Regions from separate parts of the Paenibacillus sp. FSL R7-0272 genome, predicted to be linked through region 4. Evidence: predicted binding sites of a transcription regulator. Region 4 holds the regulator's gene; each other region holds the start of a gene.
What was found. The regulator Rex, encoded in region 4, represses fermentation and respiration genes when NADH is low (regulators of the CRP and FNR family bind a similar motif). The targets are predictions, from matches to a motif close to TTGTGAAATATTTCACAA.
Positions count from the first base shown of each region.

Region 1 (3,187 bases), 690 kb from region 4:
AGTGTATCTCTGATCTGAATCCACATCGTAAAATAAATGTATTTTATTAGTTCACTTGGTCTGATCTGATATTGAAGTAAAAGCAGCTACCTTGGATGGTAGCTGCCTTTTTCAGGTTATCTGTTTTTAAATAAATAGACCGCTTTAAAACAGGTTCTTGAAATATACCAGATGATCCGTCCATTCCTCATGTTCATAGATAAAACCTTTGCGAATACATTCAAACTCCAGACCGACACTTTCAGCCAGCTTGATAGAGGGCAGGTTATCCAGGTTGATATGTGCTTCCAAACGGTGGAATTTTAAAGACTCGGCTGCAATACGGAGGACCTGACGCACTGCTTCTTTGCCGTATCCTTTTTTCCAGTGCTGATTGTGAATCGTGTACCCAAAGCTCGCCCACTGAAAAGGTTCTCTCGCCAAGGTGGCAATATCGATCATGCCCAAGTGGGTGCCATCTTCTTTGCGGAAAACCCCAAAGACATATACTTTATCGTTAAACGCCAGTTCCTGATGTCTTGCTACCAGACGCTCGAACCATTCTAATGTACATTCGCTCATATCCATTTTTCCAGGATCGTGTCGATGCTGGGAAGGAGAACGGCTCTCGAATTCGTGAAGCCAGTTCTCGTAATCTTTATCTTGTAGTGGGCGGATCACGAGTCTTTCGGTTTCTGACATATAATCGAATTTATTTTTAATATTACTCAATAGAACATCTCCTTAAGCTATGTATCGTTATTAATCGTTATGAATTGCATGTCTCTCTGTCGGAGGACAGAAGTATCTCTAGTGTAACACAGATCATTTCTAATATTGGTTGGATAATCTCTCAAGGATTCAAACTCAATCAATGAGCAATCAGCTAATATCATTAACACGGCATATCACGGCTAAGCTAGATAATGCAATAGCCCTAAAGGGTGATTGTGCCTATTTTCACGAAGTTGTCAGAAAGAGTTGAGCCTTTCTTGAACGTTTAACAACGAAGACGTATCAGCGATTGAATTGCTTAAAATTAAGGATATAATAATTTTGATTAATAGGTTTAAGCCAATGATTAAGACGCTTTGTGATTAGAGAAGAAGAGACATCCAACCTTGGATAGCGTTCAAGGGTTACAGGATTAAATGCACGGGACATGTGGCAACCTATCCTTGTATTTTGGTTTGTGATTTTTTTCTCATAATGAATCGAATGGAATTTGAGAGGAGGCAATACAAAATGGCAGTCGATACGGTGTTATGGAGCAGACTCGTAACGGGTCTGACACTTGGATTTCACGTTATTTTTGCAACACTTGGTGTGGGTATACCTTTGATGATTGCGATTGCTGAATTTATCGGTATTCGGAAGAAAGACCCCCACTACATACTTATGGCGAAAAGATGGTCACGAGGTTTTGTCATTTCGGTGGCTGTGGGGGTGGTGACAGGTACAGCGATATCGCTACAGCTGGCCCTGGTGTGGCCGAATTTTATGAAGCTGGCTGGTAATGTCATTGCATTGCCGCTATTTATGGAAGTGTTCGCCTTCTTTTTCGAAGCGATCTTCCTGGGCATTTACCTCTATACATGGGATCGATTCAAAAACCCGTATATTCACTGGCTACTTACAATTCCGGTTGTTGCCGGGGCAGGGATGTCTGCCGTTTTCATCACAACCGTGAACGGATTCATGAACCAACCGGAAGGATTTGTGATGCAGGCTGGTCAATTTACAGCGGTTAATCCCGTGCAAGCCATGCTGAATACAGCAACGTTCTCTAAAGTGTTCCATGTCTTAAGCTCGGCTTATCTGACAGGAGCGGCTTTGCTCGCCGGGATCGCGGCTCTTGCGATGTTGAAGAGAGGGGGATCTGCTTACCACAAGAAAGGCCTAAACCTGATGATGGCCGTAGTTCTGGTATTCAGTTTGCTGAACACACTTGCTGGAGATGTATCTGCAAAGTTTTTGGCTGAACACCAACCGGAGAAATTGGCAGCAGCAGAATGGCATTTTGAGACAGAGAGCGGCGCGGATTTGATCCTACTCGGCTGGCTGAATGCAGAACATGAGATTATAGGCGCGTTACATCTGCCCAAGTTGCTCAGCTTTCTGGCCTTTGGAGACTTCAATGCAGAAGTCACCGGGCTGAACGAATTCCCACCCGATGAACAACCGCCACTACTGGTGCATTATCTATTCGATCTAATGGCTGGCATCGGATTTGCTCTACTCGCCATCTCCAGCCTATATTTCCTTTTTGTGTTATGGAAGAAGCGTAATCCGCTGAACAAATGGCTGCTTGGCCTAGTTGCACTCAGCGCACCGCTTGCTTTCCTCGCTGTAGAGATGGGCTGGTTCTATGCCGAAATCGGGCGGCAGCCATGGATTATTCGTGGGTACATGCGTGTCGAAGAAGCCGCCACATCTTCTCCGAGTGTGCGAATTTTATTTTTTGTTTTCTTGCTTTTGTATATCGTGCTTGGTGTAATCTGCGTTCTCGTGTTGAAACGTTTGTTCAATAACAATCCTGCTGAGCTAGAAATGGAGAAATGGTTACAAGCGAAACAAGATAAGACTGCGGCGAATACTGAGAATGGAGGACATGCCTAATGAGTTATGAGTTGATTGGTATTTCGGTGCTCTGGCTGTTCCTGTACGGATATTTGATTGTTGCATCAATCGATTTCGGAGCTGGATTTTTTGCCTTTTATGCACGTCTAACGAAACAGGATCATCTGATTAACCGTTTGATCTCTCGTTATCTATCGCCCGTATGGGAGATTACGAATGTATTTTTTGTCTTTTTCTATATTGGTATCGTTGGCTTTTTCCCAGATACGGCCTCTTATTATGGCGCAGCCTTGATCGTTCCCGGAAGTATCGCCGTTATACTTTTAGCAATCCGTGGCTCGTTCTATGCCTTTGAAAATTACGGTTCCAAGAACAACATCGTGTACCTGTTTTTATATGGGGCAACGGGTTTGTTGATTCCGGCATCTCTGTCCGTAGCCCTGACCTTGTCAGAAGGTGGTTTCATTCTGAAGCAGGGAGAGGCGGTTTCACTGGATTACTGGGCGTTATTCACCAACCCGTTATCCTGGAGCATCGTTGGACTAGCGATTGTTTCTGTATTGTTTATCAGTGGAACTTTTCTAACCTTCTACGCCTCACGGGCTGAAGATCAAGGTGCCTTGAAGCT
Region 1 is NZ_CP150221.1:3,251,688-3,254,874, forward strand. It holds gene MKY23_RS14360 (GNAT family N-acetyltransferase) at 145-681, opposite strand; gene MKY23_RS14365 (cytochrome ubiquinol oxidase subunit I) at 1,225-2,598, shown strand; gene MKY23_RS14370 (cytochrome d ubiquinol oxidase subunit II) at 2,598-3,187, shown strand, end outside.
Region 1: the regulator Rex is predicted to act here: its motif matches at 1,170-1,187, upstream of MKY23_RS14365 (cytochrome ubiquinol oxidase subunit I).

Region 2 (3,187 bases), 3.0 Mb from region 4:
AAAATTGAAGAGCATACATGTGTTTGTTCCCCAGCGGTTATAGCCTGAAGCTATAACCAGTCATACTTTTTTGGTATCTCTTCTAACCCCGCTCCGCGTGATATGATAATCATATACAACGAGGGGGTTATTTACATGACTGACAAGTTCCAGATCGTAGGCAGTTTATTGCGGCCGGAAGAGCTGCTGACATATAAAACACAGATTGAACACCGGGATGATATCCAGTATCCATTCTATGAAAACTTTCAAGGATACCAGCAATGTGAGACGAAAGCGATTGAACAAGTGATCCAAAAAGAGATTGAGAACGACCTGTCCGTTATCACGGACGGCGAATTTTCCAAATCGATGTGGCATCTCGACTTTGTGTGGGGATTTGGCGGAGTGGAGCGGTATATTGCGGATCATGGGTACTTTTTCCGGGATGTGGACGGCACTTCTAAATATGAAACACGTAAAGATATCGGGCTGCGTATTACGGGGCAACTGAGCGGCAAGAATCATCATTTCATTCAACTGTTCAAGCAGTTGCAAGACCAAGCGGGTGACCAGCAGACCAAACTCTGCATTCCATCGCCATCCCATATTTTCGGTGAATTATCGTGGTCGGACAACATTGGGGGCAAGGATGCCGTATACCAGAATACACAGGAGCTGAAAGCCGGCTTGGTAAGTGCTTATAAGGAATTTGTGCAGGAGTTTGCAAGTGCGGGTGGTAAAATTCTGCAAATGGATGACTGTCTCTGGGAGCTGTTTGCCGATGACAATCCGAACTCGCCTTTTACCGGAGAGCATATTAATCAAGAGGAAGTACAGGGTCTCGCCACGGAGTTTATTGATATCAACAATACGGTCATTGACTTCGGTCATAGTCTGGGTCTGAAAATGTGGACACATAACTGCCGCGGCAACTATGACTCCCGTAACATGGGCGGCGGATCGTATGCGAAGATTGCGAATCTGTTCCTGAAGCAATTGAAGTATGATCGTTTCTTCCTGGAGTGGGATGATGACCGGGCAGGTTCCATCGAAGCGCTGGAAGTGTTCAAAGACAGACCGGATACGGAAATCGTACTGGGATTGCTGTCCTCCAAAACGAGTACACTCGACGATGAGGAGCGCGTGGTTCGTCTGCTGGACGAAGCCTCCAAGATCATTGACAAAGATAGGCTACTGCTGTCTCACCAATGTGGTTTTGCGTCCTGTGATGGCGGGAACGAACTGAGCGAAGCCCAGCAGTGGGCGAAGATTCATCAGGGTCAGCAGATTGCGAAGCAATACTGGGGCAACTAATTTCTATAACATATAGATATTTTCATAGGGCGATCTTTTCCGAGCAGGATTCGGGAGAGATCGTTTTCTATTTTGCCTGATTCGTTACCGTGTGATCGTTATGTCTGTTTTGTGATTCTTCTCACTTTCCTGACCCGACATCTGCTCTACACTTAATGGCATGTAGATAGGGGGAGAATGGATGACGATGCCACAGATCAAGGCGCAAATGCAGCAGTTAAGGCCGCAGATGAAGCCACGTGATTATACCCAATATCCGTTCATCGTGATCTGGGAAGTGACCCGGGCATGTGCACTGAAATGTGTACATTGTCGGGCAGAGGCCCAGTATCGGGCTGATCCACGTCAACTGACCACCGAACAGGGAAAAAGGCTGATAGATGATATCGCTGCTATGCAGGAACAACCGTTATTTGTTTTCACGGGGGGTGACCCGCTAATGCGGCCTGATCTGTTTGAACTGGCGGAGTATGCGATTCGGGAGAAGGGGCTACCCGTGTCCATGACGCCTAGTGCCACCCCGAAGGTCACTGAAGCGGCAATTATGCAGGCGAAGGAAGTCGGCTTATCCCGCTGGGCATTTAGTCTGGACGGGTCAACGGCCGAGATTCATGATCATTTTCGCGGAACCAGAGGTTCTTATGATATGACGATGAGGGGCATCCAGTTTTTGCAGGAAGCAGCCATTCCGATTCAAATCAACACGACCGTTTCCCGTTATAACCTCCACGATCTGGAGGCGATCAGCCGCAAGGTGAAAGAGATGGGCGTTGTGCTGTGGAGTCTGTTTTTCCTCATTCCGACAGGCAGAGCTCAGGAAAAAGATATGATCACAGCGGAAGAGCATGAACAGGTCATGAAGTGGATGGTGCAGCTTGCTCATGAGATGCCTTACGGCGTGAAATCAACGGAGGCGCCTCACTACAGACGAGTAATGATACAGCAACGGACAGCAGGAGCAGAACAGGCCTCAGAGCAGGCCTCAGAGCAGAACTCCAAGCAAGGCTTAGAACTTCAATCCGAGCAGAGCGCAGGTTATCAGGCAGATGTGGCCTCGGTTTTCGCCAAACGCCCAGATATGCTGGGACGTGCACCGCAAGGGGTCAATGATGGGGACGGGTTTGTGTTTATCAGTCACACGGGGGACGTCTATCCTAGCGGTTTCTTGCCCGTGGTTTGCGGTAATGTGAAGAATGAGTCGCTCATTGAGGTGTACCGGAATTCACCGGTGATGCAGACCTTGCGGGATAAGTCGAAATTGAACGGAAAATGTGCAGTCTGCGAGTACAAAACGATGTGTGGTGGCTCCAGAGCAAGAGCGTACGCAATGACGGGAGATTATATGGCCAGTGATCCTTCCTGTGCCTATATCCCGGTGGCGCTGCGTTAAAGTTTATATGGCGGGAAGTGTAGCATGGAAAATCAACGCACGAAACAAGTTGTCATCGCTGGCGGTGGCATTACCGGATTAAGCGCAGCTTATTATATCGAACATTTTTGCAGAGCGAATGATATTGCAGTAGAACTTATTATTGTCGAAAAAAAGGATCGATTCGGTGGACATGTGCACACCGGTAAAAGGGATGGATTCGTGATCGAACGGGGGCCCGATTCTTTTCTCGCACGGAAAACCTCCATCATTGAGCTTATGCAGGAGCTCGGTATGGGTGAAGAACTCGTTGGTACGCGTCCAGGGGTGTCGCATAGCTATATCGCCTATCGGAATAAACTGCATCCGATCCCGGATGGCTTTATGCTCGGTGTGCCTACGAAGTGGAAACCCTTCGTAACAACTCGTTTATTGTCCCTTCGGGGCAAGGTGCGAGCAGCAGCAGATCTTGTTTTGCCGCGGAGGTCGAGCAGGGAGGATGAGTCTCTGGGGCAACTGCTG
Region 2 is NZ_CP150221.1:926,640-929,826, forward strand. It holds gene MKY23_RS04100 (cobalamin-independent methionine synthase II family protein) at 136-1,296, shown strand; gene MKY23_RS04105 (TIGR04053 family radical SAM/SPASM domain-containing protein) at 1,526-2,686, shown strand; gene hemG (protoporphyrinogen oxidase) at 2,711-3,187, shown strand, end outside.
Region 2: the regulator Rex is predicted to act here: its motif matches at 1,406-1,423, upstream of MKY23_RS04105 (TIGR04053 family radical SAM/SPASM domain-containing protein).

Region 3 (3,187 bases), 2.2 Mb from region 4:
ATCCGTGAGTTAATGATGCGATGAACTTGACTTGAGAAGCTTTGGCTTTGGGCTTCGGAACTCGAAGACGATTGAAGCGAATCATGCATAACGGGCCTACTTCCAGGGGTTCTGCGCTTCTTCGGGTCTATCATTAAGGCACCTCCCCAAGCAACTGCTGTACGGCTTGATCGAGCAGCTCCAGTTCCATAATCCGAGCTAAGGCCTCTTCATCCTCCACAGCTGTCTCCAGAAACAGCCTTACCGCACCGTGACGTTCCCCTCGAAGAGCCAGTGCCGTCCCGGATAGTTGTCGATATTGCAGAAGGCTGGTCGCATCCTGAATATCACTGGCATGAACGAGCGCGAGCGCATCCTCCACACACTCTGTTTCCTGATAGATACGAAACTTCCAATGCCTTGCCGTTTCCCCGCCAAGCTCATCCAGAACGCGCAGAGCACTGCCGTAATCATCATTGATGCGCAGCAGTTCTGCTCGAACCAACTGTTCTTCTCCGGCTTCAAGCCAGCGGCACAATTGCTCATAATGATGACGTTCCTGCTCGTTACTTGCACTGATGCCAAACACCTGTAGAGCTTCTTCAATCTGACCTGATCTCGCATAGATGGCGGAGAGGAACCGGTAATGAGACACCACACAATCTTGCCTTCCGTTGATGACAGCATGAGTGAATGCTTCCTTGAGTGAGGCGGCGGCACGTGAATCTTCCAGTAAATACTCATATGCGGACAGAAGAAACGAGATGGTTTCATGAGCACCTGTTTTGGCTCGGAGCTGTCTGTAGTAGTCAGCTCGCAAACGACATTGAAGCGTGGTAACACGGTCTGGTTTACCAGTCAGTACCTGCTGAAGTGCATGCATAAAAAATATCTCATAATCGCGCAGTGGAATACGTGTACCATCATAATGAATGTAACCGGCTGGTGAAGTGTCTTCTCCCCCTAGCCAGATGGCACGGGTACCTTGAAAGAGCAGCTTCATATACCGGGTTTCCGAGGATGTGGCCACTAGATCGGCAATGCCGACAAGTCTGGAGATATTGCTCTCCCAGAGTGGAGATGCAGCTTCATCTCCTACGGGTTCAGGCAATAGTGCAATACATAATTCAGGTTGTAGTGAAGCTACCGCTATAAGCCAGTATGGGTGTGCGACGATTGCAACTGTATGTGGTTCCTGTAATCGTTTCTCCGCTTCCGAAAGAGAGATCACCTGAATGGATTTTGGTAATTCTTCTTCCTCAGCCGTACGGCTACTGACATATAAGATCGTGCCTTCTTGAGCTGCAAATAAAGCAACGATGTCCGGGTAGGGGAAGGATAACCAGCCTCCTTTTCGCGGGAAAATCACATATTGAACGGCAAGATCTGTGGACACAGACAGGTCCATTGTTGCCTGTTTTATATCCTCTTCCTGCCTCTGTTTTGGCTTTGGATCCGCATCTGTTAACGGTTCAGCATGTTCCATTTGTAACTCACCACACCTTGATAAGGGATTTTTGGTATGTAAAAAGCCGCTGTAGCACTTCACATATCTCCGTCTGACACTAACATATGGGCATTTGTCTCCAAACATGAACAACTTCCATGAATACGTGCATCAGTCAAGACCAATCAGGCAACGAACAAGCTTAATAAATAGGCTTAATTTTATCTATTGTGTGACCGAGGTCACTTTTTTTACGTAAGAGGGATGACTTAGTGATAATTATCACATGTGAAAATTAGGTAATCTGGCACAATACGTTCATCAACGTATTTGGAGGACAGACAGCGAAGAAGCCCGCTTCAAAGCCATTTACGTATCTTGCTAAAGTGAACAGAAAGAAGGGGTAAAGGTATGGATCCGATTATGCTATCGCGTATCCAGTATGCACTTACAACGATTTTCCACTTTTTCTTCGTACCGCTATCCATTGGCCTCGTGCTGCTGGTAGCGATTATGGAGACGTTGTATGTTGCGAAGGGAAAAGAGATTTACAAAACGATGGCCAAGTTCTGGGGCAAGTTGTTCCTGATTAACTTTGCCGTCGGTGTGGTCACCGGTATTTTGCAAGAGTTCCAGTTCGGCATGAACTGGTCGGAGTATTCCCGCTTTGTTGGTGATGTCTTCGGTGCGCCGCTGGCGATCGAGGCTTTGCTGGCATTTTTTATGGAGTCCACATTTATCGGTTTATGGATATTCGGCTGGGATCGTTTGTCCAAAAAAGTACATCTGGCCTGTATCTGGCTTGTATTTGTCGGCACATTCTTGTCAGCGGTGTGGATTCTGGCAGCGAACTCGTTTATGCAACATCCCGTTGGATTCGCCATCAATAATGGCCGGGCGGAGATGAATGACTTCTTTGCACTCATTACCAATGGGCAGTTTCTCGTTGAATTCCCGCATACGATTTTTGGTGCGTTAATGACGGGAGCCTTTGTCGTGACGGGCATTAGTGCTTATAAGTTAATGAAAAAGAAGGATGTCGAAGTATTCCGCAGATCCTTTAACATCGCGGTTATTATCGGTCTTGTCTCCTCGCTGGGCGTGGCCTTCTCAGGGCACTTCCAGGCTCAATATCTGGTGGAAACACAGCCGATGAAGATGGCTGCAAGTGAGGGAACCTGGACAACAACCGAAGACCCGGCACCGTGGACGGTTATTGCCTCCATTGACCCGGATAAACAGGAGAACTCCGGTGAGATCAAAATCCCTGGATTACTCAGTTATCTCTCTTATAGTAAATTCTCGGGTAGTGTCAAAGGCATGAAAGAACTGAATGCCGAGTACCAGCAAACGTATGGACCCGGAGATTACATTCCACCAGTGCGAACCACATTCTGGAGCTTCCGTGTCATGATTGCTGCAGGTGGCTTGATGATTCTGCTTGCGATGTATGGTACATATCTGGCTTGGCGCAAGAAGCTGGAAGTGGCGAAACCCTGGTTTATGCGTCTGATGGTCTTTGCGATCTCCCTGCCGTTTATTGCGAATTCAGCAGGATGGATTATGACTGAAGTCGGAAGACAGCCATGGACGGTTTTCGGGTATATGACGACCGAAGCAGGTGTGTCACCTAATGTTTCCGCAGGAATGATTTTGTTCTCCACGATTGCCTTTACTGCGGCGTACACGGTTCTTGGCATCGTGATGGTGTTCCTGTTTGTCCGCAAAATCAAAGCAGGGCCGTATGCCGTCGATAAGTCC
Region 3 is NZ_CP150221.1:6,105,583-6,108,769, reverse strand. It holds gene MKY23_RS26740 (glycosyltransferase) at 1-134, opposite strand, end outside; gene MKY23_RS26735 (hypothetical protein) at 134-1,465, opposite strand; gene MKY23_RS26730 (cytochrome ubiquinol oxidase subunit I) at 1,838-3,187, shown strand, end outside.
Region 3: the regulator Rex is predicted to act here: its motif matches at 1,697-1,714, upstream of MKY23_RS26730 (cytochrome ubiquinol oxidase subunit I).

Region 4 (3,187 bases):
CGTACACACACTGACCCGTTTGTTTAAAGATAGTCGTAACGGTCAGCTCCCAATGCTCCGCTCCCAGTTGTCAGGGCACGAGAACGGTGTACAATGGGGTTCAATGGTGGATCAGATGTTTCCCCTTGCCGTTGAAGTGAAGGAAATGTGGGATCGTCTGAGCGATGCTCTGTTTGGTCTTCTGCCTGAACGGAGTGATGCTTCTCCAGGGGAGACCGGACAGTTCTCGCTGCGGCTTAAAGCGTCTCAGAAGCCTGCCAAGTGGCAGGAGTTGCAGGATTTGGAGAACCAGATCTATGTGACATTGGGTGATTTGGTTCGTAAGGGTGACAAACTGTTGCTCGAAGTAAAAGAAGATCAGGATGATTATCAGTCCGACAGTCTGATCACTGATATCACCGGGCTCTTGAAAGATCTGACGACGATGAAGGAGAATTTAAGATTCTTCATGCGTATGGATGATGCCAAGACCGTGTACTGGATGGAGGCCAGCGGACAGTTCCGTAGCAAGTCACTCCAGCTATACGCTGTTCCGGTGGATGTTAGCGCGCAATTGAAAGAGATGTTTTTCGATAAAAAGAAAAGCGTTGTGCTTACATCGGCTACGCTGTCGGTGGATAAGTCATTCCAGTTCATGATTGAGCAACTGGGTTTGCAGGAAGCTGCCGACAATAATCGGCTTCTGACCTCGATGCTACCTTCCCCATTCAATTATCGGGAACAAGCTTTGTTAGTAATCCCGCGGGATTTCCCGAGTTTGAAGGGGAGCGTAGGGGACGCGCACTTTGTACAGATGCTGGTGCACTCTCTTGCTGAGACGGCGATTGCAACTCAAGGACGTATGATGGTGCTGTTTACCTCTTATAAAATGCTTCGACAAGTCTATGAACCACTGAAAGAGGCTTTGTCCGGGAATGACATCTCGCTACTGGGGCAAGGTGTTGACAGCGGGAATCGTTCGAAGTTGACCCGACGCTTCCAGGATGCCAAAGCAGCAGTCCTGCTGGGTACGAGTAGCTTCTGGGAGGGCGTCGATATTCCGGGTGAAGCGCTGACCTGTCTTGCGATTGTGAGACTGCCTTTCCAGCCGCCTAACCATCCGCTTCTGGAAGCGAAGAGTGAACTGTTACAAGAGCAGAAGAAAAATCCATTTATGAAGCTTTCTGTGCCACAGGCAGTCATTCGCTTCAAGCAGGGGTTCGGCAGGCTTGTTCGGACAGGCAAAGATCGCGGAATCGTCATTGTGTATGATACGCGTGTAATTGAAGCTTATTACGGCAAGTACTTCCTGTATTCGCTACCTGGACCAAAGATGGAGCATATGCTGACAGAACAGATGGTTCCCCGTATTGCTGAATGGTTAGATCGACCTGCAGAAACTCAAAAATAATTACGATGTAAAGCTATAACATTGCATTGGACTTCACCATGGCGTTAAACTTTGAAGAAGACTTCACAAAGTTCGAACAGGGCAGCGCTTTAATGAACTTATATTCCTAATAATTCGGGCATTCTGTATGAGGACATCATGCATGGATATTGCATGTATACAGAATGCTCATCTTTTCAATATTTATTTAATCGTGGCGATGGTAAGGGGGAGCAAGGATGAAATCGGATAAAATATCAGAAGCGGTAGTACGGCGTCTGCCTGTATATTTGCGTTATTTAAACGAGTTGGTTCAGCGTGAGGTGACAACGGTTTCCTCGCAGGAGCTAGGACAGCGACTGGATTTGAATCCAGCTCAAATCCGTAAAGATTTAGCTTATTTCGGTGATTTTGGTCGTAAAGGAATCGGGTATGATGTGTCTTACCTGATCGAGAAGATTCGTCACATTTTGAAAATTGATCAGCAAATTAATGTGGCTCTGGTAGGGGCCGGTAATCTCGGACATGCCTTATCGAATTATAATGCTTATTTGAAGGACAATATGAAAATTGTCGCTATTTTTGATGCGTTTGGGCCTAAGATTGGCAGTAATATTAATAGCCTGACGGTCAAACCTATGGAAGAACTTACAGAAGCGGTTCAGAAAGATAACATCCGTATCGGGATCATCACGGTGCCGGACACGGAAGCTCAGAATGTTGCCGATCAACTGATTGAATCGGGTATTGAGGCGATTCTGAATTTTGCGCCGACGATTCTAAAGACGCCTTCACATGTGCGGATTCATCATGCGGACTTTACAACGGATTTGCTCAGTTTGGCTTATTATTTGGAGAACGGGAAGGAAGATGAGCTTGATGACAACAACGAATAAATGGGTAATCCAAAATGGTAAATTTGCTGTAAATGAAGGTGCCAATTGGACTGTGATTCAAGGGTATATGGTCGTTGAAAATGACAAGATTGTGCATATTGGTGAGACGCTTCCGGATGGTGACGAGAACCTGCCTAAAGTGGATGGAAAAGGACTGCTCTTCCTGCCGGGTCTGATCAATACGCATGGTCATGCGGCAATGTCTCTGCTTCGAGGTCATGGTGATGACCTGGCATTGCAAGTGTGGTTACAAGAAAAAATGTGGCCAATGGAAGCCAAAATGACTTCTGAGGACGTGTATTGGGGAGCATCCCTTTCGGTGCTTGAGATGTTAAAAGGCGGAACAACAGCTTTCCTGGACATGTATGACCACATGGATCAGGTAGCAAAAGTGGTTGAACAGTCAGGAGCAAGAGCTGCGCTGGCTCGCGGTGTCATTGGACTGTGCTCCGAAGAAGAGCAGATGCGAAAGCTCGAAGAGTCCGCTGCGTTTGCGCGTGAATGGAATGGACAGGCGGATGGACGCATCACAACCGTAATCTCTCCGCACGCGCCTTACACATGCCCTCCAGATTACATAGAGAAGCTTGTTCAAGTTGCGCATGATCTAAACCTGCCTCTCCATACGCACATGTCAGAGACGCTTCGTGAAGTGGAGCAGAATGTATCAGATTATGGCATGCGTCCAGTGGCACATTTGGAGAAGCATGGCTTTTTCTCACGTCCTTCACTCGTAGCGCATGCTGTGCATCTCAACGATGAAGAGATCGAGATCTTGGCACGTCATGATGTCGCTGTATCCCATAATCCGGGTAGTAATTTGAAGCTTGCATCGGGTGTAGCTCGTGTTCCCGCTTTGTTGAAAGCAGGAGTTACTGTATCTTTAGGAACAGACGGACCGGCAAGCAACAACAATCTCGAT
Region 4 is NZ_CP150221.1:3,943,741-3,946,927, reverse strand. It holds gene dinG (ATP-dependent DNA helicase DinG) at 1-1,390, shown strand, start outside; gene MKY23_RS17410 (redox-sensing transcriptional repressor Rex) at 1,609-2,265, shown strand; gene MKY23_RS17405 (amidohydrolase) at 2,249-3,187, shown strand, end outside.